2 regions of the Streptomyces sp. NBC_01341 genome follow, and region 2 is predicted to be linked to the other one. Evidence: predicted binding sites of a transcription regulator. Region 2 holds the regulator's gene; the other holds the start of a gene.

The links. Region 2 encodes HrcA, which represses chaperone genes, less so after heat shock. Its sites were predicted from a motif close to TTNGCACTCNGNNNNNCNGAGTGCNAA; they were not measured.
Region 1: groL (chaperonin GroEL) is a predicted target of HrcA. The motif match lies at 8,522-8,548, and genes of this name have one in related genera.

What each region holds. Positions count from the first base shown of each region.
Region 1 is NZ_CP108364.1:3,357,457-3,372,621, forward strand. Features, by position in the region: gene OG206_RS14635 (hypothetical protein) at 1-88, opposite strand, end outside; gene OG206_RS14640 (hypothetical protein) at 231-362, opposite strand; gene OG206_RS14645 (hypothetical protein) at 567-1,556, shown strand; gene sigK (ECF RNA polymerase sigma factor SigK) at 1,737-2,318, shown strand; gene OG206_RS14655 (anti-sigma factor) at 2,315-3,085, shown strand; gene OG206_RS14660 (ATP-binding protein) at 3,256-3,813, shown strand; gene OG206_RS14665 (glycosyl hydrolase family 28-related protein) at 3,898-5,922, opposite strand; gene OG206_RS14670 (DinB family protein) at 6,051-6,560, opposite strand; gene groL (chaperonin GroEL) at 6,736-8,358, opposite strand; gene OG206_RS14680 (cold-shock protein) at 8,679-8,885, opposite strand; gene OG206_RS14685 (MoaD/ThiS family protein) at 9,353-9,628, opposite strand; gene thrC (threonine synthase) at 9,657-10,955, opposite strand; SAM riboswitch class I at 10,974-11,101, opposite strand; gene OG206_RS14695 (glucosyl-3-phosphoglycerate synthase) at 11,255-12,205, shown strand; gene OG206_RS14700 (alpha,alpha-trehalose-phosphate synthase (UDP-forming)) at 12,291-13,667, shown strand; gene otsB (trehalose-phosphatase) at 13,720-14,568, opposite strand; gene OG206_RS14710 (DUF389 domain-containing protein) at 14,699-15,165, opposite strand, start outside.
Region 2 is NZ_CP108364.1:5,069,980-5,085,144, reverse strand. Features, by position in the region: gene OG206_RS22300 (nitronate monooxygenase) at 1-781, opposite strand, end outside; gene dnaJ (molecular chaperone DnaJ) at 905-2,044, opposite strand; gene hrcA (heat-inducible transcriptional repressor HrcA) at 2,045-3,061, opposite strand; gene OG206_RS22285 (MBL fold metallo-hydrolase) at 3,226-3,948, shown strand; gene OG206_RS22280 (DUF3097 domain-containing protein) at 3,974-4,792, shown strand; gene hemW (radical SAM family heme chaperone HemW) at 4,839-6,071, opposite strand; gene OG206_RS22270 (ATP-binding SpoIIE family protein phosphatase) at 6,130-8,031, opposite strand; gene OG206_RS22265 (AMP-dependent synthetase/ligase) at 8,205-10,094, opposite strand; gene lepA (translation elongation factor 4) at 10,409-12,283, opposite strand; gene rpsT (30S ribosomal protein S20) at 12,499-12,765, shown strand; gene holA (DNA polymerase III subunit delta) at 13,094-14,083, opposite strand; gene OG206_RS22245 (hypothetical protein) at 14,186-14,431, shown strand; gene OG206_RS22240 (arylamine N-acetyltransferase family protein) at 14,460-15,165, opposite strand, start outside.

The DNA.
Region 1 (15,165 bases), 1.7 Mb from region 2:
ACCCGCAGGCGGTGGTGGCGGCAAGGGCCGTCATGACCGCGGCGGCCAGGACGAGACGGGTGGAACGGGCGGCGAGTCGCGAGCGCATCATGATCTCCAGCGGCTGTCGGTGCGGTGCTTCCTGCTGACACACCGGACTCTAGAGCCGGGTCGATCTTCAAATGGTGCCCTGAATGTCCAGGTCCTGTATCAGCGAATCGGTTCCACGAATCGACGCCGAGTTGCATCCATCAGAGATGTCCGCGTCCGACTCCCAGTTCCCCGACCACACCGAGCACGCCGAGGAACGCGGCCGGGCCGAGCAGGGCCTCGCCCCGCTGGTCGAGCGGGCCAAGGACTGCGGGGCAGGACCCGGAGCTCAAGCCTTGGAGTCCGAGCGCTCTTTCAGAGGAATGGGTGGAGGGCCTGTGCCCACCCACCCTCCCTACCTGGAAAGTTGACCCCACGTGAGCGATTTGCAACGGAGCGTCGTGACGCTCTAGCGTGCCGGACAACAGACGACCCCCGTCGGTGCGCCAACACCGGACGAGGGTCTGACCAACGAGATCGACGAAGGACCCGATCTGATGGCTGTCGAACAGCTTAGTGCTGCCCCCTGCGCCCCGTACGAGCCCCCGCACCCCATGGCGAACCCGGGCTACGGCAAGCGTTCCGCCCCGGACCAGCGTCCGCGCGACGCCCGCGACTTCTCGCACCTGCCGCCCCGCGAGGCCGCCGTCGCCGCCTACATCGACCGGCTGCCGGACGGCTCGGACATCTCCGTGAAGACACTGGCCAAGTGGCTGCCGTACGGGCAGTGCGCCCTGCGGACCTCGCTCAACCGCCTGCAGGCGGCCGGGCACCTGCGCCGCGGCGGCGAGTGTCTCGCGACCGACACCGTCATGCTCTGGGTGACCCGGACGTTCTTCTCCCGCACCGCGCGGGACGACGACTGGTGGGCCGCGTTCACCCGGGGTGACGTACCCCAGGAGCCCCAACGCCCCACGCGCTCAAGGGCCTTCGTCCTGCTGGCGGCCCTCGGCCGCACCGCGCCGTCGCTGAGCCTGTCGGCGGCGGACTGCCTGAGCCTGGAACCGCTGGTCGCCGAATGGTTCGAGCGGGGCGCCACCGAGACGGAGACCCTGCGGGCCCTCACCCACGGCCTGCCGTCCCCCGTGCATCACGCGGCCTCCCTCGTCCGTCGGCGGCTCGTCGACAAGCTGCCCCCGGAACGCCACGTGCCGGGGCCGAGCGCCGTCGTGCTGCGTGCGCTGGAATGCGGCGAGTGCCGTGCCCCCGGAAGCCCCGAGGCGTTGCGCGGAGGGCTCTGCGGGGTCTGCCGGGGGGAGGCGGGCGCGGGTGTCGTGGCCCGGCCGCCCGGCACCGTCCCCATGGACGGGGTGCCGCAGCGGATGGCGAGTGTCCGGGCTGGTCTCGTACCACGGTCGGGGCGCACGGTTCATGCGCGCGGGATCACGCGGCCGTCCGAAGGCGGGGTCCGGGCAGGTGCGGGGGCCGACACCGGCCGTACCCCGGCAGACGCAGACGCGACGGGACCGGGCGCCGACCGGTCCTGACCGCACCAGCCCGCTCACCGGCCGGTATCGACCGTTTGGCTGCCCATATGAGGCCCGGTCACCGGCGCGGTGCCTACATTCGACAGACGGCCCAGCGCTTCGGCCGTGTGATCAGTGCTCCGCGCCGCGGCCTGGCCTGTCGCGGCGCCCGCAACGTCGAGAAGTCAGCGAGGACCCCGGGTGCGTTCCGTCGATCGCGGAGAGGACGTCCGGCATCAGCCGGACCTGGACCAGCTGATGGTCTCCGCCGCCGCGGGCAACCGGGACGACTTCGCGAAGGTGTACGACACCGTCGCCGGTCCGGTCATGGGCCTGGTCCACCGGGTCCTGCGGGACTCCGCGCAGTCGGAGGAGGTCACCCAGGACGTGCTGCTGGAGGTGTGGCGCACGTCCAAGCGCTTCAGGCCCGACCGTGGCAGCGCGATGACATGGATCATGACCCTGGCCCACCGCCGGGCCGTCGACCGGGTGCGCGCCTCGCAGGCGAGCCAGGACCGCGAGCGCAGAGCCGCGGCCCTGGGCACGGCCACCCCCTTCGACGAGGTGAGCGAGCAGGTGGAGGCCCGCATGGAGTGGCAGCGCGTGCGCCGCTGCATCCGCGGACTCACCGACATCCAGCGCGAGTCGGTCGTCCTCGCCTACTACGGAGGGTTCACCTACAAGGAGATCGCCCAGTCGCTCTCCCTGCCGCTGGGCACGGTCAAAACCCGCCTGCGAGACGGAATGATCCGGCTCCGCGACTGCCTGGGAGTGAAGGCGTGATCACCACCGACCCCCATGAGTCCTCGGGCGCCTACGTCCTGCACGCGCTGCCCGAGGAGGAGCGCCGCGCGTTCGAGGCGCACATGGCAGGGTGCGAGTCCTGCCGCCAGGAGGTCGCCGGCCTGCGGAGGACAGCCGCGCTGCTGGGCCGGGCGACCGCCGAGACACCGCCGGACGCGCTGCGTGAGCGCGTCCTGGGCATGCTGGCCGCCACACCGCAGGACCCTGATCCGGGCGACGGTCCGCAGGCCACCGCTCCACGTGCCGGGTTGCGGCGCGGCCGCCGCAGCCCGGCACGTGCCCTGCGCCTGGCGCTCGCGGCATCGGTGGCCGCCATCCTCGCCTGTCTGGGGCTCGCCGGGTGGCAGCGCCAAGAGGCATCGGACGCCAGAGCGGCCGCGCAGCACGCCGAACAGCGGCAGGCGAACCTCACGAAGGTGCTCACGGCGCCGGACGTACGCCTGGCGTCACAAGGGCTGGTCGAGGGTGCCACAGCCTCCGTCACCTTCTCCCGGAGCGAGGACACGGCCACACTCGCTGTCTCCGGCCTGCCACGGCTTCCGGCCGGACGGACCTACGAAGCCTGGTTCATGGAGGACGGGACCCCTGTCCCGGCCGGGCTGCTCAGCCGGGACCCGGGGCGTCAAGTGACCTTTCTGAAGGGGACGTTGGACAACGCTTCGGCCGTCGCCCTGTCCATCGAGCCCGCCGGGGGCTCCACCCGGCCCACCACGGTCCCGCTGGGCGCGATCCCCCTGCCGACCTGAGGCGAGCCCGCTGCCGCGCACAGGCCGGGGGCAGGGGGTTCCCATCGGCCTGCCGATCGAGCTTTCTCTCCTTTTTCTCTCATTCACCCCAAACCTTCCCCCGGGTGCCTCCGAATCCCTTGTGCAACACCGCTCACGACCCCGATCCGCATCCGGGGCAGGAGCCCGGGATGATCGACCGTCGTCCCGGCCGTACACGGGACTTCCGGGCACAGGCCCGGGACACCCCCGTCGTCACCTCAGGCACCACACCCTCCGGCGCCTGCCACGGCGCCGCCTCGCCGGGACATCCCATGACCACCGTGACCACACCACCGCCCTCGCCCGCACCGCCGCCCGTCGCGGCGGGCCGGCTCTCGATCCCACTCCCCACCGGGCCCCAGGCGCCCTCGCACGCGCGGCGTGCGACGGCCGGGTTCCTCCACAGGTCCTGGCCGTCCCTCACGCAGGAGCGCTGCGACGACTTCCTGCTGATCGTGTCCGAGCTCGTCACCAACGCCGTCCGGCACGCACGCGGGCCGAGCACGCTGACCCTGACCACCGCATCCGGCGCCCTGGACATCGCGGTGACCGACCGCTCCCGCGCACTTCCCGCCCCTCGGACGCCGGACCTCCGCGACGGCACCGGCGGCATGGGCCTGCACATCGCCGAGGATCTCGGGGGCCGGGTCTTCACGGAGGCGCTGTCCGGGGGCAAGTGCGTACACGCGGCGTTCGCCGTGGCCTGACCCGCGGCCCCACGGGCGGCCGGTATCCGGGGATGCGCCCCGGGTACCGGCTCCGGTCGTCTCACGGCCTGCCGGGCCCTCCCGTCACCAGGCTCCCGGCGCGGGCGGGGCGACGACCGGCGGGCGGTCGTCACAGGTGATCGTGTTCGGCAGCAGCCAGGGAGCCAGCCAGTCCCCCGTCGTACCACCGCCGTCGTTGCCACCGAGGTCGACCAGGGTGAACTCCGAACCGGCCGCGGTGAAGTTGAAGGACCCGCAGTTGTTGACGCCCACGGCACCGACGTTGCGCGCGTCCACGTTCTCGAAGGTCGCCGACCCCGCCGCGCGGGCACTCACCACGGACGTCCCCGTGCCGTCCACCCTGATGTCCTTGAATTGCACGCCCCGGATCTTGTACGTGTCCTTCACGGGCCAGTCCGTGACCAGCATGATCGCGTTGTACGTGTTGTCCAGGAAGTGGTTCCCGGTCACCCGGATGTCGGCGTCGATGTCCCGGTCCAGGGCGAAGAACCAGATGGCTCCGAGCCCGATCCTCCAGTTGAGTTCGTACGTCCCCGCCCGGACCGTCGTGTTGCCGGTGAGGTCGAGCCGCCCCCGGAACGCCTCCGCGCCGAAGCGCGCGCCCACGTGCAGCGCGCTGCCCTCGCGGACGGGGTCGGCCACGAGGTTGCCGGACACCGTGTTGTCCGTACCGCCGTAGATCGCGATGCCGTTGGCCAGCACCGGACTCTGCACGGTGTTGCGGGCGAAGGTGTTGCCCGTGTTGGCGCGCTTCTCCGACCACATCGCCAGGCCGTCGTCACCCGAGTTCCGGACGAAGGTGTGCGCGACGGTCGAACCGGTCACTCCGCCGTGGAAGTTGATGGCGTCGGCGATCTGGTCGACGATGACGTTGCCCGTGATCCTCAGGTTCGACATCGGGCCGTCGAACCACATGCCCACCTTGGTGTGGCGGATGTGCAGGCCCTCGACGGAGGAGTCGCTCATCGCCCCGCCGATGCCGTTCACCTGGTCCGTGTCGACGCGTTCGCGGACGTCCCCCTCGACGGCGAAGCCGGACAGGTGGACGTTGCGGCTGCCGCCGTCCGCCGCGTCCTTGCCGTAGAAGCCCACTCCCGTGTGCACCGAGCCGTCCGCCGCAGGGGTTTCGAGCGCGATCTCCCGGCCCTTGAACTTCGTGTACCAGCTGCCGGCGCCCCGGATCGTGACGTCGTCGACGACGATGTGGCGGTTGACCTGGTAGGTGCCCGGCGGGACGTACACCGGCAGGTTCTTGCGCTTGGCGAAGGCGATCGCCCGGTCCAGGGCGCCCGCCGAGTCCCGGCGTCCCGAGGGATCGGCCCCGAACAGCAGCACGTTGGCCGCCTTCAGCTCGACGTGGGGAAGACCCACGAGCTCGGAGTCGAGCACGTCGATGACCGTCCACGCCGCCCGGCTGCCGGCCGGAACCGTCAGGCGGACGGTGTCGCCCGCGCCGTACCGCTTGCCGAGCAGCAGGCGCTGCTCGTCGTAGAAGTGGCTCGGCCTGAACGGCTTCGAGATCACCGGCGCGGGTGTCGTCTCGCTGGGCACGCATGCGCACTCGGTGATCCACCAGCCGGGCTGGAGCAGCCCGGCATCGGGATCGTTGGTGAAGGGGTACTGGTTGTACAGCCAGGAGTACTGCGAGGTCAGCGTCATCGTCGAACGCCTCTTGCCGTTGACCGCGACATCCAGCGGCGCGGTGATGCCACCCCCGCCCGGGGCGTCCGGGATGCTGTACCGCACCGTGATCGCGTCGGCGGCCTTCGGCAGCCTGAACTCGACGTGTTCGCCCGGCACCAGCCGGACCGCCTTACGGCCCGAGGCCTCGGCAGGCAGGGAGTACGCGGCACGGTCGGGGCCTATGACCGTGCCGTTCGTCGCGGCGTTCTCCGCCTCCTGCTCGGCGAACGGGACCTCCGCACCACGGCCGGCGACCAGCGCGGGGTCGAGACCCGCGCGCGTCACCACCGGCGCCGACGGCGCGGAGGGGTTCTCCTGCGCACCCTGGGCCGCGGGAGCGCCGGTCAGCGCCCCCAGTCCGACAACGGCGGCCGTCAGCGCGGCGACCGTGATGTGACGTGACATCGCATGCCCGTTTCTCTCGGAAGGTGAGGCGACGTTAGGGCGCGCGGAACCACCACCACAAGAGTCGTGCGAGAACATTTCGCCTCGCTGCTCAGTGCATGCAAGATGACGTCACTTTTTTGCGTTCCTCACGCGCCCACGGTCCCGTCGACACCCTCGCGCAGAAAGTCCGCGTGGCCGTTGTGGCGGCCGTATTCGAGCAGCACGTGCACCATCACCATGCGCAGGGACACCTCCCGCTCCCAGCGCGGCTGAAGCCCCGTCAGGTCCAGCGACGCGGCCTGCCGCTCGATGCGGCGAGAGTTCTCGACCTCTGCCTCCCAGGCGCCGAACGCCTCCGCCCGGTTCGAGGCGCTCGCGTCGTACGCGGCCTGGAAGTCGATCCGGTCCGACCACACCATCGGGGCGTCGTTGTCGTCGAACACGCGGCGGAACCAGGCCCGTTCCACTTCGGCCATGTGCCGCACCAGACCCAGCAGCGAGAGCGTCGAGGGGGGCATCGACCGCTGCCGCAACTGCTCGTCGTCCAGCCCTTCGCACTTCATGGCGAGGGTGGCGCGCTGGTAGTCGAGAAAGGCCCGCAGCGTCTCGCGCTCGCCGCCCGCGGCGGGCGGTCCTGTACGCACGTCGGTGGTCACCGGTCGCACTCCTTCACGAGGGGGAAGAAGTGCTCAGTATCCGGCTCCGTCTCGCGGCCCCGGGAGCAGCCCCCGGGGGCCGCGACAGAGATACGACGCCGGCCCCCGGGACGAATCCCGGGGGCCGGCGTCGTACGGATACTGCGGGTACTGCCAGGAGCTGCTGATCCGGGGATCAGAAGTCCATGTCACCGCCCGGCATGCCGCCCGGAGCGGCCGCAGAGGCCTTCTCCGGCTTGTCGGCGATGACGGCCTCGGTGGTGAGGAAGAGCGCGGCGATGGACGCGGCGTTCTGCAGGGCGGAGCGCGTGACCTTCGCCGGGTCGATGATTCCCTCGGCGATCATGTCGACGTACTCGCCGGTCGCGGCGTTCAGGCCGTGACCGATCGGCAGGTTGCGCACCTTCTCGACGACGACTCCACCCTCGAGACCACCGTTGACGGCGATCTGCTTGAGCGGGGCCTCCAGCGCGAGCTTCACGGCGTTGGCGCCCGTGGCCTCGTCGCCCGTGAGGTCGAGCTTCTCGAAGACGGCCGAGGCCTGGAGCAGAGCCACGCCACCACCGGCGACGATGCCCTCCTCGACGGCGGCCTTGGCGTTGCGCACCGCGTCCTCGATGCGGTGCTTGCGCTCCTTGAGCTCCACCTCGGTGGCGGCGCCGGCCTTGATGACGGCCACGCCGCCGGCCAGCTTCGCGAGGCGCTCCTGGAGCTTCTCGCGGTCGTAGTCCGAGTCGGAGTTCTCGATCTCGGCGCGGATCTGCTTGACACGACCCTGAACCTGGTCGCTGTCACCGCCGCCGTCGACGATCGTGGTCTCGTCCTTGGTGATGACGACCTTGCGGGCGGTGCCGAGCAGGTCCAGGCCGGCGTTCTCCAGCTTGAGACCGACCTCCTCGGAGATGACGGTGCCACCGGTGAGGATGGCGATGTCGCCGAGCATGGCCTTGCGGCGGTCACCGAAGCCCGGAGCCTTGACGGCGACGGACTTGAAGGTGCCACGGATCTTGTTGACGACCAGGGTCGACAGGGCCTCGCCCTCGACGTCCTCCGCGATGATCAGCAGGGGCTTGCCCGACTGCATGACCTTCTCGAGCAGCGGAAGGAGGTCCTTCACGTTGCTGATCTTGGAGTTGACGATCAGGATGTACGGGTCGTCGAACGACGACTCCATACGCTCCATGTCGGTGGCGAAGTACGCCGAGATGTAGCCCTTGTCGAAGCGCATACCCTCGGTGAGCTCGAGCTCCAGACCGAAGGTCTGGGACTCCTCGACGGTGATGACGCCTTCCTTGCCGACCTTGTCCATAGCCTCGGCGATCTTGGCGCCGATCTCGGTGTCAGCAGCGGAGATGGAGGCCGTCGAAGCGATCTGCTCCTTGGTCTCCACGTCCTTCGCCTGCTCCAGAAGAGCGGCGGAGACGGCCTCGACGGCCTTCTCGATGCCACGCTTCAGAGCCATCGGGTTCGCACCCGCGGCGACGTTGCGCAGGCCCTCGCGGACGAGCGCCTGAGCGAGAACGGTGGCGGTGGTCGTACCGTCGCCGGCGACGTCGTCCGTCTTCTTGGCGACCTCCTTGACCAGCTCCGCACCGATCTTCTCGTACGGGTCCTCGAGCTCGATCTCCTTGGCGATGGAAACACCATCGTTGGTGATCGTGGGCGCGCCCCACTTCTTCTCGAGGACGACGTTACGGCCCTTGGGGCCGAGGGTGACCTTGACGGCGTCGGCGAGCTGGTTCATCCCGCGCTCGAGACCGCGCCGTGCCTCCTCGTCGAACGCGATGATCTTGGCCATGTGAAGTGGTCCTCCCGGACAGGGGTGGATTGCTCCGGACCGAGAGGCGCCCGCGACGGACGGCCTGCCTGCTCAGTGGTTCCTTGCCCCGCTGAGCCTGCGGGCCTCACCGGCCCGGTCCAAGTTTCTGTCACTCTCACCTGGAGAGTGCTAACGCCAATGATTAGCACTCGACCCCCTCGAGTGCAAGCGCCTCAGGCCGGGGCTCGCTGAGGGGCGCGCCCCGGCCGGGGCGCACGCGGGCGCACGTAGGGCCCGTCCCCCTGTGGAGGAACGGGCCCTACGCGCGTGAGTGGTGTCGTTGGCCGACCGCGCCGAACTCAGCCGACGGCGAGCTTGACCATGTCCGCCTGCGGCCCCTTCTGGCCCTGCGAGATCTCGAATTCAACTCGCTGACCCTCTTCGAGGGTGCGGTACCCGTCCATCTGGATCGCGCTGTAGTGGACGAAAACATCCGCACCACCGTCGACCGCGATGAAGCCGTACCCCTTCTCCGCGTTGAACCACTTGACGGTGCCCTGAGCCATGCCCAACTCCCCTATTACTGGCCCTTGCACGAGACCGCACTTCGCGGGCCCGGGTCAGAACTCACCCTCCGACAGGAGAGGGTGGCGTGCGCCGGAACGCGTCGACCGCGGCCGAATGTATCTGCCCAACTGCCCTCTGCAACAGGTCAATCGGACGAGAATTCTGGGCATGCGGGAACACCCGGATAGGGACGATCGGGAGGATTCCAGGGCAAGTCGGGCCTGACAAAGGCCACTTACGCCTCAAGAGGTTCACGTACTTTGGCTGCTTCTTGTCGTGGCCGGGCGCATTCTCATATGCGGGCGGCACGGGCAGCGGCGGGGACTTCCCCAACTGTACCCCGCTCAACCATGCAGAATGGCCCCCTCCGCTTCTCTTGCGGAGAGGGCCATCGTGGTCACGCTGCGAAGTCTCCGGACGCACGGCCGGGGGCCGTCACTCCCCGGTCCGCGCACCGTGCCGGGGATCAGCCTCCGGCGACGGCCGGGATGATCGAGACGCCGGCGCCGTCCGGCGTCACCGCGTCCAGGCCGCCCTCGAAGCGCACGTCGTCGTCGTTGACGTACACGTTGACGAAACGGCGCAGCTTGCCCTGGTCGTCCAGGACGCGGGCACCGATGCCCGGGTGGTTCTGCTCCAGCGACGCGATGACTTCGGAGAGGATCGCGCCCTCGGCCGGGACCTCGGCCTGACCGCCCGTGTAGGTGCGGAGGATGGTGGGGATACGGACCTTGACGCTCATGTCGTGCCTTCCTTCGGGTCTCGGGTGGTCAGTTGGCGGCGGCGAGGCCCGCGTCGCGGAACGCGTCCAGGCTGGGCCGGATCGTCGCCGACAGGCCGGTCGTCGGGGCGACCGCGTCCAGCGTCTTCAGTCCGTCCCCGGTGTTCAGGACGACGGTGGTCAGGGCCGGGTCCAGCAGACCGGCCTCGATCAGCTTCTTCGTCACGCCGACCGTCACACCGCCCGCGGTCTCCGCGAAGATGCCCTCGGTGCGGGCCAGCAGCTTGATGGCGTCGACGATCTGCTCGTCGTCGACGTCCTCCACCGCACCGCCGGTGCGGCGGGCGATGTCCAGCACGTACGGGCCGTCGGCCGGGTTCCCGATCGCCAGGGACTTCGCGATGGTCTTCGGCTTCTGCGGCCTCACCACGTCGTGGCCGGCCTTGAAGGCGGTGGAGACCGGGGAGCAGCCCTCGGCCTGAGCGCCGAAGATCTTGTACGGCTTGTCCTCGACGAGGCCGAGCTTGATCAGCTCCTGGAGCCCCTTGTCGATCTTCGTGAGCTGCGAACCGGACGCGATGGGGATGACGAGCTGGTCGGGCAGCCGCCAGCCCAGCTGCTCGCAGATCTCGTACGCAAGGGTCTTGGACCCCTCGCCGTAGTACGGCCGCAGGTTGACGTTGACGAAGCCCCAGCCCTCGCCGAGCGGGTCGCCGATGAGCTCCGAGCAGAAGCGGTTGACGTCGTCGTAGTTGCCCTCGATGCCGACCAGTTCGCCGCCGTACACCGCGGCCATGACGACCTTGCCCTGCTCCAGGTCGTGCGGGATGAACACGCACGAGCGGAAGCCGGCGCGGGCCGCGGCGGCACCGACCGCACCGGCGAGGTTGCCGGTGGAGGAGCAGGAGAGCGTGGTGAACCCGAAGGCGCGGGCGGCCTCGACGGCGATGGCGACGACACGGTCCTTGAAGGAGTGCGTCGGGTTGCCGGAGTCGTCCTTGACGTACAGGCCGCCGGTCACGCCCAGCTCGCGGGCGAGGTTGTCGGCCTTGACCAGCTTCGTGAAACCGGGGTTGATGTTGGGCTTGTCCGCGACATCGGCGGGGACGGGGAGCAGCGGCGCGTAACGCCAGATGTTGTCCGGTCCCTCGGCGATGCGCTTCTTCAGCTCTTCGGGGGAGCCGCTCGGCAGGTCGTACGCCACTTCGAGCGGCCCGAAACAGGACGCGCAGGCGAAAAGGGGGCCGAGTTCGAAACGCTCGCCGCATTCGCGGCAGGAAAGCGCCGCGGCGGGACCGAGATCCACGGCGGAAGAATCGGTGTTGGCTGCAACTGTCTGCACGGCCATGATGGCGGAGGCCCTTTCTCCTCATCTTCCTTGCGACGTATTTCGCCACAAGACGGAATTGGCACCTTCCCCACCGTGACCTCGCGGTCGGCAGGAGGGTTGCCGGGACTTCAACGGGCCGTTCCCTCAGTCCCTCTGGATGAGCGCTATGGCACCGGACCATCGATCCGGGCGTTTGTCCGTGGACCGACCCCGACATGCGAGGGTCGTCCGCGTTGTTCAAGACTGTAACCGAAGGGCCGGACGATCGGATGAGTCGTCCGAACCGCGAGATGGATCACACACAGGGAGTATCGACCGTGCTGGAAGAGGTGGAACGCTGGCTGACCAGGCGTTCCTGGTCGGCCGACGACCGCCCGCTCGACCGCCTCACGGCCGCGCGGGCGAGGGATCCGCGCGGTGCGCGCGTGAGCGTCGTCCTGCCCGCGCTGAACGAGGAGGCGACGGTCGGCACGATCGTCGCGGAGATCCGGCGCGAGCTGATGGAGAAGGTCCGGCTCGTCGACGAGCTGGTGGTCATCGACTCCGGTTCCACCGACGCCACGGCCGAGGTCGCGCGGCGGGCGGGCGCCCGGGTCGTGCACCGGGACTCCGTCCTCCCCCGGATCCCCGCCCTGCCCGGCAAGGGCGAGGTCCTCTGGCGGTCGCTGCTGGTGACGCACGGCGACATCGTCTGCTTCGTCGACGCCGACCTCAGGGACTTCTCCGCCGACTTCGTGTCCGGAATCGTCGGCCCCCTGCTGACCGACCCCTCGGTGCAGTTCGTCAAGGCGATGTACGACAGGCCGCTGGGCGAGGCCGCGGGCCAGGGCGGACGCGTGACCGAGCTGGTGGCCCGCCCGCTGCTCAACCTCCACTGGCCCCGGCTGGCCGGATTCGTGCAGCCGCTGGGCGGCGAATACGCGGTGCGCCGCTCCCTGCTGGAGCGGCTCCCCTTCCCGGTCGGCTACGGAGTGGAGCTGGGCCTGCTGATCGACGCGCTGCACACCGTGGGCCTGGACGCGCTCGCCCAGGTCGACGTCGGCGTACGCAAACACCGCCACCAGGACGGTCAGGCGCTCGGCCGGATGGCGGCGGCGATCTACCGGACCGCACAGCTGAGGCTGTCCCGGGGCCCGCTCGTACGGCCCGAGATCACGCAGTTCGAGCGGGGACCCGACGGGTTCGTGCCGCGCACCCACGCGGTGGACACGGAGGAGCGGCCGCCGATGCGGGAGATCGCGGAGTACGCGTCCCGCGACGCCGCGTAGCGGTTTCGGGCCACCGGCTCTCCACTCCGGATCTCCAGCCGTCCCTCACGTTTGGCACCTTCCCTCACGGGCTAGGTTCGGGTACATGGTCTCCGAGCACGCTGCCCAGGTCCTCGTCGCGTCCAACCGCGGCCCGGTGTCGTACGCCGAGCGGGAGGACGGCACGCTCGACTCGAAGCGCGGTGGCGGCGGGCTCGTCTCCGGCCTCAGCGCCGTCGACGACAAACTGTGGGTGTGCGCCGCTCTCAGCGACGGCGACCGGGAAGCGGTCCGCAGGGGCGTGTCCGAGCCCGGCGTGCGCATGCTCGACATCGACGCCGGGGTCCACGAGGACGCGTACAACGGCGTCGCGAACTCCGTGCTCTGGTTCGTCCACCACATGATCTACCAGACGCCGGTGGAGCCCGTCTTCGACGCGGAGTTCCGCCGGCAGTGGGCCTCCTACGAGGCGTACAACCGGGCCTTCGCCCAGGCCCTGGCCGAGGAGGCGGGCGAGGGCGCGGCGGTCCTCGTGCAGGACTACCACCTCTCTCTGGTCCCCGGAATGCTCCGCGAGCTGCGCCCCGACCTGCGGATCGGGCACTTCTCCCACACCCCATGGGCGCCCGTCGACTACTTCCGCCTGCTGCCCGACGACATCGGCGAGCAGCTCCTCAACGGCATCCTCGGGGCCGACCGCGCCGCGTTCCTGACGCGGCGCTGGGCGGACGCCTTCATCGGCTGCTGCACGGAGATCCTCGGTGGCACCGGACACACCCGGATCGGGGTGCACGGGCTCGGGGCCGACGCGGACTTCCTGCGCCGCCGCTCCCGTGAGGCGGACGTGGACGAGCGCATGGAGACGCTGCGGGAGCAGGTGGGCGCCGGCCGGCGCACGATCGTGCGCGTGGACCGCACCGAGCTCTCCAAGAACATCGTCCGCGGGCTGCATGCATACCGTGCACTGCTGGAGGAGCGCCCCGAGTGGCGCGAGCGCGTGGTGCACGTCGCCTTCGCCTACCCCTCCCGGCAGGACCTCACGGTGTACCGGGAGTACACGGCCGAGGTCCAGCGGGTCGCCGACACCATCAACGCGGACTTCGGCACGGAGGGCTGGACCCCGGTCCTGCTCCACGTCGACGACGACTTCGCCCGCTCACTCGCCGCGTACCGGCTGGCCGACGTCGCCCTCGTCAACCCGATCCGCGACGGCATGAACCTGGTCGCCAAGGAGGTCCCCGTCGTCTCCGACGACGGCTGCGCGCTGGTGCTCTCCCGGGAGGCGGGCGCCTACGAGGAACTGGGCGAGGACGCGATCGTGGTCAACCCGTACGACGTGTCGTCCACGGCGCGGGCGCTGCACGAGGCGCTGACGATGGAGTCCGGCGAGCGGTCGGCGCGCTCGAAGCGCCTCGCCGCCGCGGCGACCGCGCTGCCGCCGCAGCAGTGGTTCCTGGACCAGCTGGAAGCGCTGCGGGCCTGACCGCCGGAGGGCCGGGCCCGCCGGCCCGGCCCTCGTCGCGGAGCCGGCGGAGTCAGCCCTCGGCGACCTGTCCGGCCAGTGATCGCAGCAGGCCGGCCACCGCTGCCGGGCCCGGCAGCAACAAGTCGGCGCGCTCCGCGAGTTCGGGCACCCCCGAGCCGCTGCACACCAGCAGGCCCTGGGTGCCCCGGGCCCTCAGCTTCTCCACGGCGGCGTAGGCGGCGAGGTCGCCCAGGTCGTCGCCCGCGTAGAGGACGGTCTCCGCCCCCGTCTCGCGTACGAACTCCTCCAGCGCCACGCCCTTGTCCATGCCCGCGGGGCGCAGTTCCAGGACGAGGCGGCCGGGTTCGACGATCAGGCCGTGACGGGCCGCGAGGCTGTTCAGGGGCGCCCGCAGCGCCTCGAAGGAGGCCTGTGGGTCGGCGGCGCGGCGGGTGTGCACGGCGACCGCACGACCCTTCTCCTCGATCCAGGTGCCGTCGCCCGCCCCGGCCTCCTCGATCACCCGGGGAAGTTCCGCGCGCACGGCCTCGACGCCGGGGTCCGGGGGTGGTGCGTGGACGCTGCCGCTGACGGCGTCCCAGCGTTCGGCACCGTAGTGCCCGAGCACGACGAGGTGGTCCAGGCCGGGCGCCCCGGCGAAGCCGCCGAGGCGCACCGCCGTGCCGGCCGGACGCCCGGTGATCACCGCGACGGCGGCGACCCGCGGCGCCAGCGCCGACAGGGCAGGGACGACGTCAGGGTGGGCGCGGGACCGCTCGGGGTCCGGGACGATGTCGGCGAGCGTGCCGTCGAAGTCGAGCGCGATCACGGCACGTCCGGGCCGGGCCAGCAGCGCGGCGAGACCGTCACGGCCGGCCGGGGTGGAGGGGGTCGGGAGGGGGTGGTCCTGATTGCCCATGCGGCCGAGCGTAGCGGGCGGGCCCCCCGGCCGCGCGGCCCCCCTCGGGGCCGCCCGCGCGGGGAAGCGTCGGGAGCGGCTGCGCGACGGACCACCCGCCGGGAGCTCGGACGCGCCGCCGGGGTGCATCTCAACGACGCAGCTCGACCCGTACGCCGCGTGTCGCGTCCACCACGACCGGTACGCCGTCCGGGACCTGTCCCTCGATCAGGTCGAGCAGGCCCTCCACCGGTGGCAGGTCGCCGGGAACACGCACGTGGACGTGCAGCGTCCTGGACACCGCGTCCACGCCCGTGACGGATGCTCCGGGATCATCGGCCAGCCACTGTCTCGCGGCGTCCTCGACCCGGCCCGTCCAGACCTCGAGCACGAGCGTGAGCGCGGTGTTGGCGGCCAGCGGCACGAACACGGCCACGAACAGCGCGGCCATGGCGGCGTAGGCCGAGCGGGCGGGCCGCCCCGGCGCCCCGCGCCGCAGAGGGCTGTGACCGAGGGTGGCGAAGACCACCATGCCTCCGAACACCAAGGCGAAGAGGTTGGACACGAACAGGACCAGGGCGCCCAGTGCCGGCCATCCCGCCAGACTCCCGAGGCACA
Region 2 (15,165 bases):
ACAGCGGGTCGGTCAGGGCCTGTTTGTGCAGCGGGTGCGCGCCGGACTCCGGGCAGGGCAGGAACGCCGTGCCGAGCTGTGCCGCGTCCGCGCCCGCCGCGAGGACCGCCGTGATCTGGGAGCCGCGCATCAGTCCGCCGGTCGCGACGAGGGGCAACGCCACGGATTCTCGGACCTGGGCGATCAGGGAGAGCAGGCCGGTGCCGGCGAGACCGCCCTGCGGGTCGTCGTGGTGCGTGGACTGGTGGCCGCCCGCCTCGACGCCCTGGACGCAGAGGGCATCTGCCCCCGCCCACCGGGCGTTCCGTGCCTCCTGGGCCGAGGTGACGGTGACGACGGTGAGCGTGCCGACGGCGGCGAAGGCTTCGAGGACCTCGCGCGCCGGGCAGCCGAAGGTGAAGGAGACGACGGGCACCGGGTCCTCGAGGAGGATCGCCACCTTGGCCTCGTAGCCGTCGTCGCCGCAGGCGTCCGGGTCACCGAGCGGGGTCTCGTACCAGGCGGCCTCGCCCGCGAGCTGATGACGGTAGACCTCGACGGTGCTCGGGTCGGCGACCGAGGGCTGCGGTATGAAGAGGTTCACGCCGAAGGGCCGGGCGCTCGCCCTCCGCATCTCCCGGATCTCCTCGTACATCCCGTCCGCGGTCTTGTAGCCGGCGGCGAGGAAACCGAGCCCCCCGGCCTCCGCCACGGCGGCCACCAGTCCGGGGCGGGACGCGCCGCCCGCCATGGGGGCCTGCACGATCGGGTACCGGCAGAGATCGGTCAGGGCCAAGGACATGACCGCATCGTGCCACGTCCGGTGAACCGTGCCGAATCAGTCGTTCCGCGGTGCGCGCGGGCTGTCGTGGAAACACCGCACCGCCCGCCGGTGAGGAACCGGCGGGCGGTGCGGTGAAAGGGGTCAGCGGCCGTTGAAGGCATCCTTCAGACGGGAGAAGAGCCCCTGCTGTCCTGGCTGGAACTGGCCGGTGGGCCTCTCCTCGCCGCGCAGCTTGGACAGCTCCCGCAGGAGGCGCTCCTGCTCGGGGTCCATCTTCGTCGGGGTCATGACCTCGACGTGCACGATGAGGTCGCCGCGGCCGTTGCCGCGCAGGTGCGTGATGCCGCGCCCGTGCAGCGGGACCGACTGGCCGGACTGGGTGCCCGGCCTGATGTCGATCTCCTCCAGGCCGTCCAGCGTCTCCAGCGGCACCTGAGTGCCGAGCGCCGCCGCCGTCATCGGGATGGTGACCGTGCAGTGCAGGTCGTCACCGCGCCGCTGGAACACCGGGTGCGCCAGCTCGTGGATCTCGACGTACAGGTCGCCGGCCGGGCCGCCGCCGGGGCCGACCTCCCCCTCGCCCGCGAGCTGGATCCGGGTGCCGTTGTCGACACCCGCCGGGATCTTCACCGTGAGCGTGCGGCGGGATCGGATACGGCCGTCCCCCGCGCACTCGGGGCAAGGGGTCGGTACGACCGTGCCGAAGCCCTGACACTGCGGGCAGGGACGCGAGGTCATGACCTGGCCGAGGAAGGACCTGGTGACCTGGGAGACCTCACCGCGGCCGCGGCACATGTCACAGGTCTGCGCGGAGGTGCCGGGTGCGGCTCCTTCGCCACTGCAGGTCGTGCAGACGACCGCGGTGTCGACCTGGAGGTCCTTGGTCGTGCCGAAGGCCGCCTCGGAGAGGTCGATCTCCAGCCGGATCATCGCGTCCTGGCCGCGGCGGGTGCGCGAACGGGGTCCGCGCTGCGACGCCGTGCCGAAGAACGCGTCCATGATGTCGCTGAAGTTGCCGAAGCCGCCGGCCCCGAAGCCTCCCGCGCCGCCACCGCCGCCCGAGGAGGACAGCGGATCGCCGCCGAGGTCGTAGACCTGCTTCTTCTGCGGGTCCGACAGCACCTCGTAAGCGGCGTTGATCTCCTTGAACCGCTCCTGGGTCTTCGGATCCGGGTTGACATCCGGGTGCAGCTCGCGGGCGAGCCGACGGAATGCCTTCTTGATCTCGTCCTGAGATGCGTCGCGGCGCACGCCGAGTACGGCGTAGTAGTCCGTGGCCACTTACGACTCCGCCAGGATCTGTCCGACGTAACGTGCCACTGCGCGTACCGCTCCCATCGTTCCGGGGTAGTCCATGCGGGTCGGTCCGACCACGCCGAGTTTGGCGACTGCCTCGTCGCCCGAACCGTAGCCGACCGCGACGACGGACGTGGCGTTGAGGCCCTCGTGGGCGTTCTCGTGCCCGATCCGTACGGTCATGCCCGAATCCGTTGCCTCACCGAGCAGCTTCAGCAGCACGACCTGCTCCTCCAATGCCTCCAGCACCGGCCGGATCATCACAGGGAAGTCGTGTCCGAAGCGGGTGAGGTTGGAGGTGCCGCCGATGATCAGCCGCTCCTCCGTTTCCTCGACCAGAGTCTCGAGGAGGACGGAGAGCACCGTCGACACGGTTCCCCGGTCCTCGCTCTCGAACGACTCCGGCAGATCCTGCACCAGCTGCGGGACGTCCGCGAACCGCCGCCCCACGACCCGGCTGTTGAGCCGGGCCCGCAGATCGGCCAGTGACGTGTCACCGAACGGAGCAGGGCAGTCGATCATACGCTGTTCGACCCGGCCCGTGTCCGTGATCAGCACGAGCATCAGCCTGGCGGGGGCCAGGGACAGCAGTTCCACGTGCCGCACCGTCGAACGGGTCAGTGAGGGGTACTGCACGACGGCGACCTGTCTGGTCAGCTGTGCGAGCAGCCGCACCGTGCGGCCCACGACGTCGTCGAGGTCGACGGCGCCGTCGAGGAAGTTCTGGATGGCCCTGCGCTCCGGCGACGACAGGGGCTTGACGCCCGCGAGTCGGTCGACGAAGAGGCGGTAGCCCTTGTCCGTCGGAATACGCCCCGCACTGGTGTGCGGCTGGGCGATGAAGCCCTCGTCCTCCAGCACCGCCATGTCGTTACGGACGGTGGCCGGGGAGACCCCCAGGCTGTGCCGTTCCGTGAGCGCCTTGGAACCGACCGGCTCCTCGGTGCCGACATAGTCCTGGACGATGGCGCGCAGCACTTCGAGTCTGCGTTCGCTGAGCACCGCGCACACCTCCAGCTGTTGTTCTCCGGTGTCTGCCTGGCACTCTGCGCGTTCGAGTGCCAGCTATCCCCCGGTCAGTGTACGGGGGTGGGGCGGGCCCGGGGCAAGGCCGACCGGCCGGTCCGTCCTGGGACCGCGCAGGTCGATGCCGATAGCGTCGTCCTATGGACGCCTCTTGGGAAGAGTTCGGCTGGGAGCGGTTGGGCAACGGTATCGGGCGCCGGCGCCTCCCCGTCTGGGACGCGACCGTCACCCTGGTGGCGGGGGCGGACTCCGTGCTGCTCCACGACACCGGTTCGACGCTCCGCGAAGGGGCGGAGGTACGGGCGCAGGCAGAGGCCCTGCTGGGCCGGAGGGTGACGCATATCGCACTGAGCCATCCCCACTTCGACCATGTCCTGGGGACCGCCGCCTTCGCCGGTGCGGAGGTCTACGGCGCCGTCGGCACGGCGGAGCTGCTGGGGCGTGGCGCGGACGCGCTGCGCGCGGACGCGGTGCAGCACGGGATGAGCGAGCGGGACGCGACGGCGGCCGCGGACGCGCTGGTGGCTCCGCGGCATCAGGTCAGCGGTGAGTGGACGCTGGACCTCGGCGGCGGACTCCAGGTGCTGCTGGCCAACGTGGGACCCGGCCACACCGGGCACGATCTCGCGGTGCTGGTGCCGGGCTCGCCGGTCGTGGTGCTCTGCGGGGATCTGGTCGAGGAGTCCGGCGAACCGCAGGCGGGCCGCGACGCGGTTCCCTCGCACTGGCCGGCGGCGCTCGACCGGCTGCTGGAGCTGGGCGGCGAGGACGCGCTGTACGTTCCGGGGCACGGGGCGGTGGTGGACGCGGCGTTCGTGCGCGCCCAGCGCGACCGGCTAGCCGCCCGGTTCTGCGTGTCGTGAAAGGGCCCCCGCTTATCGTCGTGCCATGCGCAGCTACCAGCCGGACCTGACCCCGCCGTGGAAGAGGTCCTCCCCCGCCCCCGAGGTCCCCGCCGAACCCGATCTGGTCGTCGAGGAGGCCGTGACCGGTTTCTGCGGGGCGGTGATCCGGTGCGAGAAGACCGCCGAGGGGCCGACGGTGACGCTGGAGGACCGCTTCGGCAAGCACCGGGTGTTCCCGATGGTGCAGCGCGGCTTCCTGCTGGAGGGCAGGGTGGTCACCCTCGTACGCCCGTCGGCGGGCGGTCCGGCAGGTCCTTCCCGGACGGCGTCGGGTTCGGTTGCGGTGCCGGGCGCCCGGGCACGGGTGGCGCGGGCGGGGCGCATCTACGTCGAGGGGCGGCACGACGCGGAGCTCGTCGAGCGCGTCTGGGGCGACGACCTGCGCATCGAGGGCGTGGTGGTGGAGTACCTGGAGGGGATCGACGACCTCCCCGCGATCGTGCGCGAGTTCGCACCCGGCCCCGACGCACGGCTGGGTGTGCTGGTCGACCATCTCGTGCCGGGCTCCAAGGAGTCCCGGATCGCCGCACAGGTCACGGACGCGAACGTGCTCGTGGTGGGACACCCGTACATCGACGTCTGGGAGGCCGTGAAGCCCTCGTCCGTGGGCATCCCCGGGTGGCCCGTCGTTCCGCGGGGCCAGGACTGGAAGACGGGCGTGTGCCGTGCGCTGGGCTGGCCCGCGAACACCGGCGCGGCCTGGCAGCACATCCTGTCCAGGGTCGCCTCCTACAAGGACCTGGAGCCGCAGTTGCTGGGCCGGGTCGAGGAGCTGATCGACTTCGTCACCCTGCCCGGCTGACCCGTCCCGGCGGGGACCGGCCGCGGGAAGCGGCCGGGCCCCGCTCTCAGTCCACCAGGTCCCGCACCACGGCGTCGGCCAGCAGGCGGCCCCGCAGCGTCAGGACCGCGCGCCCCTCGGCGTACGGTCCTGGCTCCAGCAGCCCGTCCGCGACGGCGCGGCCGGCCGCCGCGAGGCCCGCGGGGGCCAGCAGCGACAGCGGGCAGCCCTCGACGAGCCGCAGTTCCAGCAGGATGCGTTCGACCCGCCGGTCCTCGTCGCCCAGGACCTCGCGGCCCGCGCCGGGCGAACGGCCCTCCGCCAGGGCCTGCGCGTACGCTCCGGGGTGCTTGACGTTCCACCAGCGCACTCCGCCGACGTGGCTGTGCGCCCCGGGCCCTGCGCCCCACCAGTCCGCGCCGCGCCAGTACAGCTCGTTGTGCAGGCAGCGGCCCTCGGGGGTCCGGGCCCAGTTCGACACCTCGTACCAGGAGAAACCCGCCGCCGCCATCGCCTCGTCCGCGATCAGGTAGCGGTCGGCGTGGACGTCGTCGTCCGTCATCGGGACCTCGCCCCGGCGGATGCGGCGCGCCAGCTGGGTGCCCTCCTCCACGATCAGCGCGTACGCCGACACATGGTCGGGCCCGGCACCGATCGCCGCGTCGAGAGAGGCCCGCCAGTCGTCGTCGGACTCGCCGGGGGTGCCGTAGATCAGGTCGAGGTTGACGTGCTCGAAACCGGCTTCCCGCGCCTCGGCGACGCAGGCCTCCGGCCTGCCCGGCGTGTGCGTGCGGTCCAGGATCTTCAGGACGTGCTGCCGGGCGCTCTGCATGCCGAAGGACACACGGTTGAAGCCGCCCTCGCGCAGGGCCGTCAGATACGCCGGGTCCACGGACTCCGGGTTGGCCTCCGTGGTGATCTCGGCGTCCTCGGCGAGGCCGAACTCCTCACGGATCGCGGCGAGCATCCTGACGAGGTCGGCGGCGGGCAGCAGCGTCGGGGTTCCGCCGCCGACGAAGACCGTGCGGACGGGGCGGGGGTCGTCGCCGAGCACCTTGCGCGCCTGGCGGACCTCCTCGACGAGATGGGCCGCGTAGTTGTCCCGGGAGGCGAGGGCACCGCCGGAGCCCCGCAGCTCGGTCGCGGTGTACGTGTTGAAGTCGCAGTAGCCGCAGCGGGTGGCGCAGTAGGGCACGTGCAGGTAGAAGCCGAGCGGCCGGTCGGCTGCGCCTTCCAGGGCGTGGCGGGGCAGCGCCCCGTCGTCGGGCACGGGCTCACCATCGGGCAGTACGGAAGGCATACCGTCCATTGTCACTCGCCGCCGGAGCTCCCCGGCACGCCTGACTGTGGGCCCGGTCTCAGTCCACCTGGATCACCATCAGGGCGAGGTCGTCGTCCGGCGGGCGCTCGGCGAAGGTGTGGACGGCCCGCTTGATCCGGTCGGCTATCCCGGCGGCGGAGAGCCCCGCGCAGTCCGCCAGCACCCGTGCGAGACCGTCGCCGTCGTCGAACATCAACCGCCCCGAACGCCGCTCCGTGACCCCGTCCGTGACGCAGAGCAGACTCTCGCCCGGCGCCAGGTCGAAGGTCTGGCTGTCGTACGCCACGTCCTCGACGACCCCGAGCAGCACCTGCGGCTCCGCCGCCGGGCGTACGGATCCGTCGGGGCGCAGCAGCAGCGGCAGCGGATGACCGGCGCTGGCCACGGTGCAGCGCACGCTGCCGTCCGGGAGCGGCACCAGGTCGCCGTACAGCAGGGAGAGGAAACGGGACTGGGGGCCGTCCTGGATCTGCTGGCCGCCCGCCGCCGCGACCATGAGGGCGGCGGCTTCGGCCGCCTCCATCGCGTCGTCGAGGAGGAGCCGGTTGAGCCGGTCGAGGACCTCGCCGACGCGGAAGCCCTCCCGGGAGAGCAGGCGGAGCCAGGGACGGGCGAGCCCGGTGACGACGGCGGCCTCGGGGCCGCTGCCCTGGACGTCACCGAGGACGAAGCACCAGCGGCCGCCGGGACACGGGAAGAGGTCGTAGAAGTCCCCGCCGACGACACCGTCGTCCCCCGGCTCGTACACCAGGGCACTGGTGACGCCGGGTATCTCGGCGACCTTGCTGGGCAGCAGGCCGCGCTGCAGGATGCGGCTGATGGTGGCCTGGCGGGTGTAGGCGCGGGCGGCGCCCACGGCGAGGCCGACACGGCGTACGAAGTCCGCGAGGAGGGCGACGACCTCGTCGGGGATGTGGTCGACGCCCTCGCGTCCCACGAGGACCGCGCCGAGCGTCCGCCCGCCCGAGACGATGCGGTGCGCCAGGGCGGCTCCGGTGACGCTCTCACGCTCCGCCGTGGCGCTGCCGGGCCAGGGCATGGGCACGGGGCCGGTGCCGACGCTGCCGGGCAGCCGGAGCGGTTCCTTCTCCAGCGCGGGGCGCAGCAGCGCCGTGCGGGCCTCGTCGCTGTGCCAGACCCCGGCGAGCCGGGGCACGGCACCCGGGCCGCCGCTCTCGCTCTCCAGCCATATGGCGCACCAGTCCGCGAGCCGGGGCACCAGGAGCGGGCCCGCGGTCGCGGCGACCAGGTTCTCGTCGAGCTGGCCCGCGAGCATGCCGGACGCCTCGGCGAGGAACGAGGGCCCTCCGCGGCCCGCCCAGCCGGCGTCGTCGCGCTCCGGCCTCCCGCCCGCGGGGGCGAGGCTCCCGGCCGGACGCGGGCGCGGCCGGGAGGCCGCCTCTCCGGCGGGCGGGGCGTCGGGCAGCCCGAACCGGTCGTCACCGGGCAGGCGGGCCCAGACGGTCTTGAGGCCGGTGCGGTAGGTGATGCCCCAGGACTCGGCGAGGGTGGCGACCAGCTGCAGCCCACGGCCGTATTCGGCCGGATCGGGCCGCTCGGTTCGGCCGTCGCGCACCGAACGTGCCGGGTGGTGGTCGGTGATCTCCAGCACGAGCGCGAGCGGCTCGGGTCCGGCCGAGTCCTCCAGCCGGATGAGCAGCTCGACCGTCGTACCGGCGTGCACGACGGCGTTGGTGACCAGTTCGCTGGCCACGGTCAGCGCGTCGTCGGTGAGCCGCTCGCCGAACTCGCCGGTGTTCGGCAGACCGAGCCCGCTCCAGTCGGCGAGCGCGGCGCGGACGAACCTGCGGGCCGCGGACGAGGCCTGCGGGATACCCGGCAGGCTCGTGTGCGCGACCGGACGCGGGTCGTCGCCCTGACCGGCGACGACGGTTGCGGGACGGTGCACGATGTCCCGCTGCAAGGGAATGGGCCCCACGGTGCGGCTCCTGACAGTCTCGCGAACGCCGCTGACGTTCTACGACAGAGTGACAGACCGGCCGTGCCCATAAGCGCCGAGTGACGGAAGTCGCCCGAGTCGGGCGGCAACGGGACAGGGGCCGGTGGACGCCTCCGCGTCCACCGGGCCCTGTCCGGCTCACCGAACCCGGCTCACTTCTCGCGGGAGCCCGCGTACATGTCGTCGATGAGGTCCTGGTACTCGCGCTCGACGACCGGCCGCTTCAGCTTGAGGCTGGGGGTGAGCTCACCGTGCTCGATGTCGAGGTCGCGCGGCAGCAGCCGGAACTGCTTGATGGTCTGCCAGCGCTGCAGGCCCTCGTTGAGGCGCGTCACGTAGCCCTGGACGAGCTCCACGGCCTGCGGGGACGCGACGACGTCGGCGTACGGCTTGCCGCCCAGGCCGTTCTCCTCGGCCCAGCCGAGGATGGTCGGCTCGTCGAGGGCGATGAGGGCGGTGCAGAAGTTCCGGTCGGCGCCGTGCACCAGGATGTTGGACACGAACGGGCACACTGCCTTGAACTGTCCCTCGACCTCCGCGGGGGCGATGTACTTGCCGCCGGAGGTCTTGATCAGGTCCTTCTTGCGGTCGGTGATCCGCAGGTAGCCGTCCTGGGACAGCTCGCCGATGTCACCGGTGTGGAACCAGCCGTCGGACTCCAGCACCTCGGCGGTCTTCTCGGGCAGCCGGTGGTAGCCCTCCATCAGGCCGGGACCGCGCAGCAGGATCTCGCCGTCGTCCGCGATGCGGACCTCGGTGCCGGGGAGCGGCTTGCCGACGGTCCCGGTGCGGTAGGCCTCGCCGGGGTTGACGAAGGAGGCGGCGCTGGACTCGGTGAGGCCGTAGCCCTCCAGGATGTGGATCCCGGCACCGGAGAAGAAGAGACCGATGTCGGGGGCGAGCGCGGCCGAACCGGAGACGCAGGCACGGAGCCGGCCGCCGAAGGCCTCGCGGAGCTTCGCGAAGACGAGGGCGTCCGCCACCTTGTGCTTGGCGCCCAGCGCGAAGGGCACGGAGGCCCTGCCGGTGCGGCGGAAGTTGTCCTGCGACACCGTCGCGTACTCGCGGGCGACGCCCGCCGCCCACTGGAAGATCTTGTACTTGGCGCCACCGCCGGCCCGTGCCTTGGCCGCGACCCCGTTGTAGACCTTCTCGAAGATCCGGGGCACGGCCGCCATGTAGGTGGGCCGGACGACCGGCAGATTCTCGATGATCTTGTCGACGCGTCCGTCGACCGCCGTGACGTGGCCGACCTCGATCTGACCGGAGGTGAGCACCTTGCCGAAGACGTGCGCGAGCGGCAGCCAGAGGTACTGGACGTCGTCCGCGGTGATCAGGCCGGTGGCCACGGTCGCCTTCGCCATGTACGACCAGTTGTCGTGCGGCAGCCGTACGCCCTTGGGGCGGCCGGTGGTGCCCGAGGTGTAGATGAGGGTCGCCAGCTGGTCAGGGGTGATGGCGGCGACGCGGTCGGTGATCGCGTCCGGGTTCTTGACCAGGTGTTCGGCGCCTCTGGCCTCGAGCTCGGCCAGGGTGAGGACCCAGCCCTCGGGGTCGCCCTCGACGGGGTCGACGCCCGCCGGGTCGATGACCACGACATGGGCGAGAGCGGGCAGCCCGGCCCTGCTCTCCCTGGCCTTCGCCAGCTGGGCGGCGTCCTCGGCGATCAGGACACGGCTGTCGGAGTCGGCCAGGATGAAGGCGGACTCCTCGGTGTTCGTGGACGGATAGATCGTCGTCGTGGCCGCGCCCGCGCACATCACGCCGAGGTCCGCGAGGATCCACTCGACGCGGGTGGAGGACGCCAGCGCGACCCGCTCCTCCGGCAGGACGCCGAGCCCGATCAGCCCGGCCGCGATGGCGTGGACCCGCTCGGCGGCCTGCGCCCAGGTCAGCGACTTCCAGTCGTCCGGGCCCTCGCCCGAGGCGGCGGGCACCGGGTAGCGGTAGGCCTCCCCCTGCGGGGTGGCCGCCACGCGGTCGATGAAGAGGGACGCCACGGAGGGCGGCCGGCTGTCGATCAGGGTCTGTGTGTCGCTCACGACGTCCTCCGGGCCTGCGGCATTGCTACGACCGGTTTCTTGGGGCTGCTGCTGCTTGTATTCCTGCTTCTCGTTCCCGCTCGGCCTGCTTGTTTAACTGGCGAGTAACTAACGGGTGGTGATCAGAGTAGAGCGCGCGGGACCCTGGCGTAAGGGGCAACAGGCCGCCGCTTCATAACGAACCTGGCCCCTGTGCCGCGGACGTCCGCGGCACAGGGGCCAGTTGGGCTACTCCCGGGTACTTCCAGGTCGTCGCGCTCCCGGTGACCACCGGGGCGCGCTCCTGGTGACGCCAGGGCCGGGTGTGACAGGGGTTACTTCTTCGCCTTGCCCTCGCCCGCGGACTCGTCGGTCGACAGCACGGAGATGAACGCGTCCTGCGGCACCTCCACGTTGCCGACCATCTTCATCCGCTTCTTGCCTTCCTTCTGCTTCTCCAGCAGCTTCCGCTTACGGGAGATGTCACCGCCGTAGCACTTGGCGAGGACGTCCTTGCGGATCGCGCGGACGGTCTCACGGGCGATGACCCGGGAGCCGATGGCCGCCTGGATCGGCACCTCGAAGTTCTGCCGGGGGATGAGCTTCTGCAGCTTGGCCACGAGGCGGACCCCGTAGGCGTAGGCCTTGTCCTTGTGCGTGACCGCGGAGAACGCGTCGACCTTGTCGCCGTGCAGCAGGATGTCGACCTTGACCAGCTGGGCGGACTGCTCGCCGGTGGGCTCGTAGTCCAGGGAGGCGTAACCGCGGGTCTTGGACTTCAGCTGGTCGAAGAAGTCGAAGACGATCTCGGCGAGCGGCAGGGTGTAGCGGATCTCGACCCGGTCCTCGGAGAGGTAGTCCATGCCGAGCAGGGTGCCGCGCCTGTTCTGGCAGAGCTCCATGATCGCGCCGATGAACTCGCTGGGCGCGAGGACCGTGGCCCTCACGACCGGCTCGTGCACCTTGTCGATCTTGCCCTCGGGGAACTCGCTCGGGTTGGTGACGACGTGCTCCGAGCCGTCCTCCATCTCCACGCGGTACACCACGTTCGGGGCGGTGGCGATGAGCTCCAGGCCGAACTCGCGCTCGAGGCGCTCGCGGACCACGTCGAGGTGGAGCAGGCCGAGGAACCCGACGCGGAAGCCGAAGCCGAGCGCGGCCGAGGTCTCCGGCTCGTACACGAGGGCGGCGTCGTTGAGCTGGAGCTTGTCCAGGGCCTCGCGCAGGTCCGGGTAGTCCGAGCCGTCCAGCGGGTACAGGCCGGAGAACACCATCGGCTTGGGGTCCTTGTAGCCGCCCAGCGCCTCGGTCGCCCCCTTGTTCAGGGAGGTGATGGTGTCACCGACCTTGGACTGCCGGACGTCCTTCACGCCGGTGATGATGTAGCCGACCTCACCGACGCCGATGCCGTCGGACGGGGTCATCTCCGGGGAGGAGACACCGATCTCCAGCAGCTCGTGGGTGGCGCCGGTCGACATCATCTTGATGCGCTCGCGCTTGTTGAGCTGGCCGTCGACGACCCTGACGTAGGTGACGACTCCGCGGTAGGGGTCGTAGACCGAGTCGAAGATCATCGCGCGGGCCGCCTCGTCCGCCAGGCCGACGGGGGCGGGGACGTCCCTGACCACGCGGTCGAGCAGGGCGTCCACTCCGACACCGGTCTTCGCGGAGACCTTGAGCACGTCCTCGGGCTGGCAGCCGATGAGGTTGGCCAGCTCCTCGGAGAACTTCTCCGGCTGGGCGGCCGGCAGGTCGATCTTGTTGAGCACCGGGACGATGGTGAGGTCGTTCTCCATCGCCAGGTAGAGGTTGGCGAGCGTCTGCGCCTCGATGCCCTGGGCGGCGTCGACCAGCAGCACCGTGCCCTCGCAGGCGGCCAGGGAGCGGGATACCTCGTAGGTGAAGTCCACGTGGCCCGGGGTGTCGATCATGTTGAGGATGTGGGTCGAGCCCTTGCCCTCGCCCTCGGTGGGCGCCCACGGGAGACGGACCGCCTGGGACTTGATGGTGATGCCGCGCTCGCGCTCGATGTCCATCCGGTCGAGATACTGAGCGCGCATCTGCCGCTGATCGACCACTCCGGTCAGCTGGAGCATCCGGTCGGCAAGCGTCGACTTGCCGTGGTCGATGTGCGCGATGATGCAGAAGTTGCGGATCAGCGCCGGGTCGGTACGGCTCGGCTCGGGCACGTTGGTAGGAGTCGCGGGCACGCAGGGTCCTGATTCTTGAGACGCCGAACGCCGTGTCTCGGGTCGATGTCGGGTCGGACGGATCGATACGTAGCCTCCATGCTCCCACGCCTGCGGGACCGGAACCGGTTTGGGCCGGTCCGAGGGTGACTGCTACCGTGGGCAGCTGTGCCTCGTGGCCCTCAGAAGCGGCGTGGCGCACATAGAAGATCCAACGAACCTGAAAAGGCTCTTTCGTGGCGAACATCAAGTCCCAGATCAAGCGGAACAAGACGAACGAGAAGGCGCGCCTGCGCAACAAGGCCGTCAAGTCCTCGCTCAAGACCTCGATCCGCAAGGCCCGTGAGGCTGCCGCTGCCGGTGACGTCGAGAAGGCCACTGTGGCCGTCCGTGACGCGTCGCGCCAGCTCGACAAGGCTGTCTCGAAGGGTGTCATCCACAAGAACGCCGCCGCCAACAAGAAGTCGGCGCTGGCTCTCAAGGTTGCCGCCCTCCAGGGCTGAGCTACTGATGTGATCGCCGGAACGGAATCAGCGGGCCCTCTCTCCCGCTCCTGACCGGCACCCCGCGCCGCACACCGAACCTGCGTTCGCCACGCGGGTGCGGCGCACCGTGCTTTGACCGAAGGCCCCGGCCGAAGTCCTCCCCAGGACGACGGCCGGGGCCTTCGCGCGTGCGTGGGGCGGGAGCCCTGGGCGCTGCGCGGCGCTTTGGCGCCGGCGTTGGGGGGCCCTCTGGGCTCGGCGGGGGCGCTGGACTCGGCGAGAGTGCTGCTGGGCGGCTCGGCTCGACGAGGGCGCTGGGTACGGGGGCGGCTGGGTACGGGGCCGCTCAGCGGCCGCCGGAGCGGGCCGCGCGGGCGATGGCGACCACGGCTTTCTCCAAGGCGTACTCAGGGTCGTCGCCACCACCTTTGACCCCCGCGTCGGCCGCCGCGACCGCGATCAGTGCCGCGGCGACACCGTCCGGAGTCCATCCCCGCATCTGCTGACGTACCCGGTCGATCTTCCACGGCGGCATACCGAGCTCACGGGCGAGATCCGCGGGCCGCCCGCCGCGGGCGGAGGAGAGCTTGCCGATCGCCCGGACCCCCTGAGCGAGAGCACTCGTGATCAGGACGGGGGCGACACCGGTCGACAGCGACCAGCGCAGCGCCTCCAGTGCCTCCGCGGCGCGGCCCTCGACCGCCCGGTCGGCGACGGTGAAGGACGATGCCTCGGCACGGCCCGTGTAGTAGCGCCCGACGACGGCCTCGTCGATGGTCCCCTCGACATCCGCGACGAGCTGCGAGGCGGCGCTCGCGAGCTCCCGCAGGTCGCTGCCGATGGAATCCACCAGCGCCTGGCATGCTTCGGGCGTCGCGGAGCGACCGAGCGCACGGAACTCCGAACGGACGAAGGACAGCCGCTCGGCCGGCTTGGTGGTCTTGGGGCACGCCACCTCGCGCGCCCCGGCCTTCCGCGCCGCGTCCAGCAGCCCCTTGCCCTTGGCTCCGCCCGCGTGCAGGAGCACGAGGGTGATCTCCTCGGCAGGAGCCCCCATGTACGCCTTGACGTCCTTCACGGTGTCGGCGGAGAGGTCCTGGGAGTCGCGCACGATCACGACCTTGCGCTCGGCGAAGAGCGAAGGACTGGTCAGTTCGGCGAGAGTGCCGGGCTGCAGCTGGTCCGGGCTGAGATCGCGGACGTCCGTGTCGGCGTCGGAGGCGCGGGCCGCCGCCACCACGTGCTGCACGGCGCGGTCCAGGAGCAGGTCCTCCTGGCCCACGGCGAGCGTGACGGGAGCGAGCGGGTCGTCGGTGGAACTGCGTCTGGTGGCCATCGCGCTCCAGCATCCCACGCGCCACCGACATCGATACGTGTAAGCGGCTTCCGGCGGCTGCAGGCGCTCAGGGCAGTCCGGTGCGTACCGGAGAATGGCCGGGTGAGCGATGTGAGACACGTACTGGTACTGCCCGACCGGGATTCGGCCGAGGCGGTCGCCGAGGAGCTGCCCGACCGGTTCCCGGTCACCGAGGAGCCCCAGCTCGTCCGGGACGCACTGGCCGGGGAGGACGACGCCGAGGACGCCCAGTGGCTGGTGGTCGTCGAGGACCCGGCAGGACGGCTGGACTCCGCGGCACTCGATACCTTCGCCGCGGAGTACGAGGGCTGGCTGGAGACTCCGTAGCCCGGAGTATCGGCAGATGCCGCGTATGTCACTCCCTCAGGGCCGCCGCACGCGCTTCCGGCACCTGATCCAGCACCATTCCGAACTGATCGAGATAGGCCAGGAGTACGTCCTCGTCGGTCGCCAGCTCCTCCGTACGACGTTTCCCGCGCACGGTGGAGATGAGGGTACGGCCGCGAAGTGTCACCCGTCCGTCCTCGGTCAGCCGCGAGCAGACGACGGACCGGGTGAAGTGGGACTCGGGCGAGGTGCGGTGGTACCAGGAACCAGCCCGGAAATCCGAGAGTGCACGCGGTCGCAGATCGAGACGGAACTGCCGGGAACCGTCCCGCAACAGGTCGAGGTCTCCTCGCGGTGCCTCCCTGAAGCGAAATCTTCCGCTCGTGTCCTCCTGCTCCGCGCGGGAGTCGAGGGCCAGCGGTTTCACGGCATGGTCGCCGAACCCCACATCGGCGAGCCACGGGCCCGTACCGTCCTCCGTCTCCACCCGCAGCGCGACGTGGTCGTACGGAATACCGAGGCGCCCTCCGTCGCCGAAGACCCGGGCCTGGAGCAGCGTGACCCGGAAGCCCAGGCCGCGCAGCAGTGCGGCGAAAGCGCCGTTGAGTTCGTAACAGAAGCCGCCCCGGCGGTGCGTGACGATCTTGTCGACGAGCCTCTCCTCCTCCAGGGCGATGTCCTGGCCCACATGGATGGACAGGTTCTCGAAGGGCACGGTCATGAGATGGCGGCGC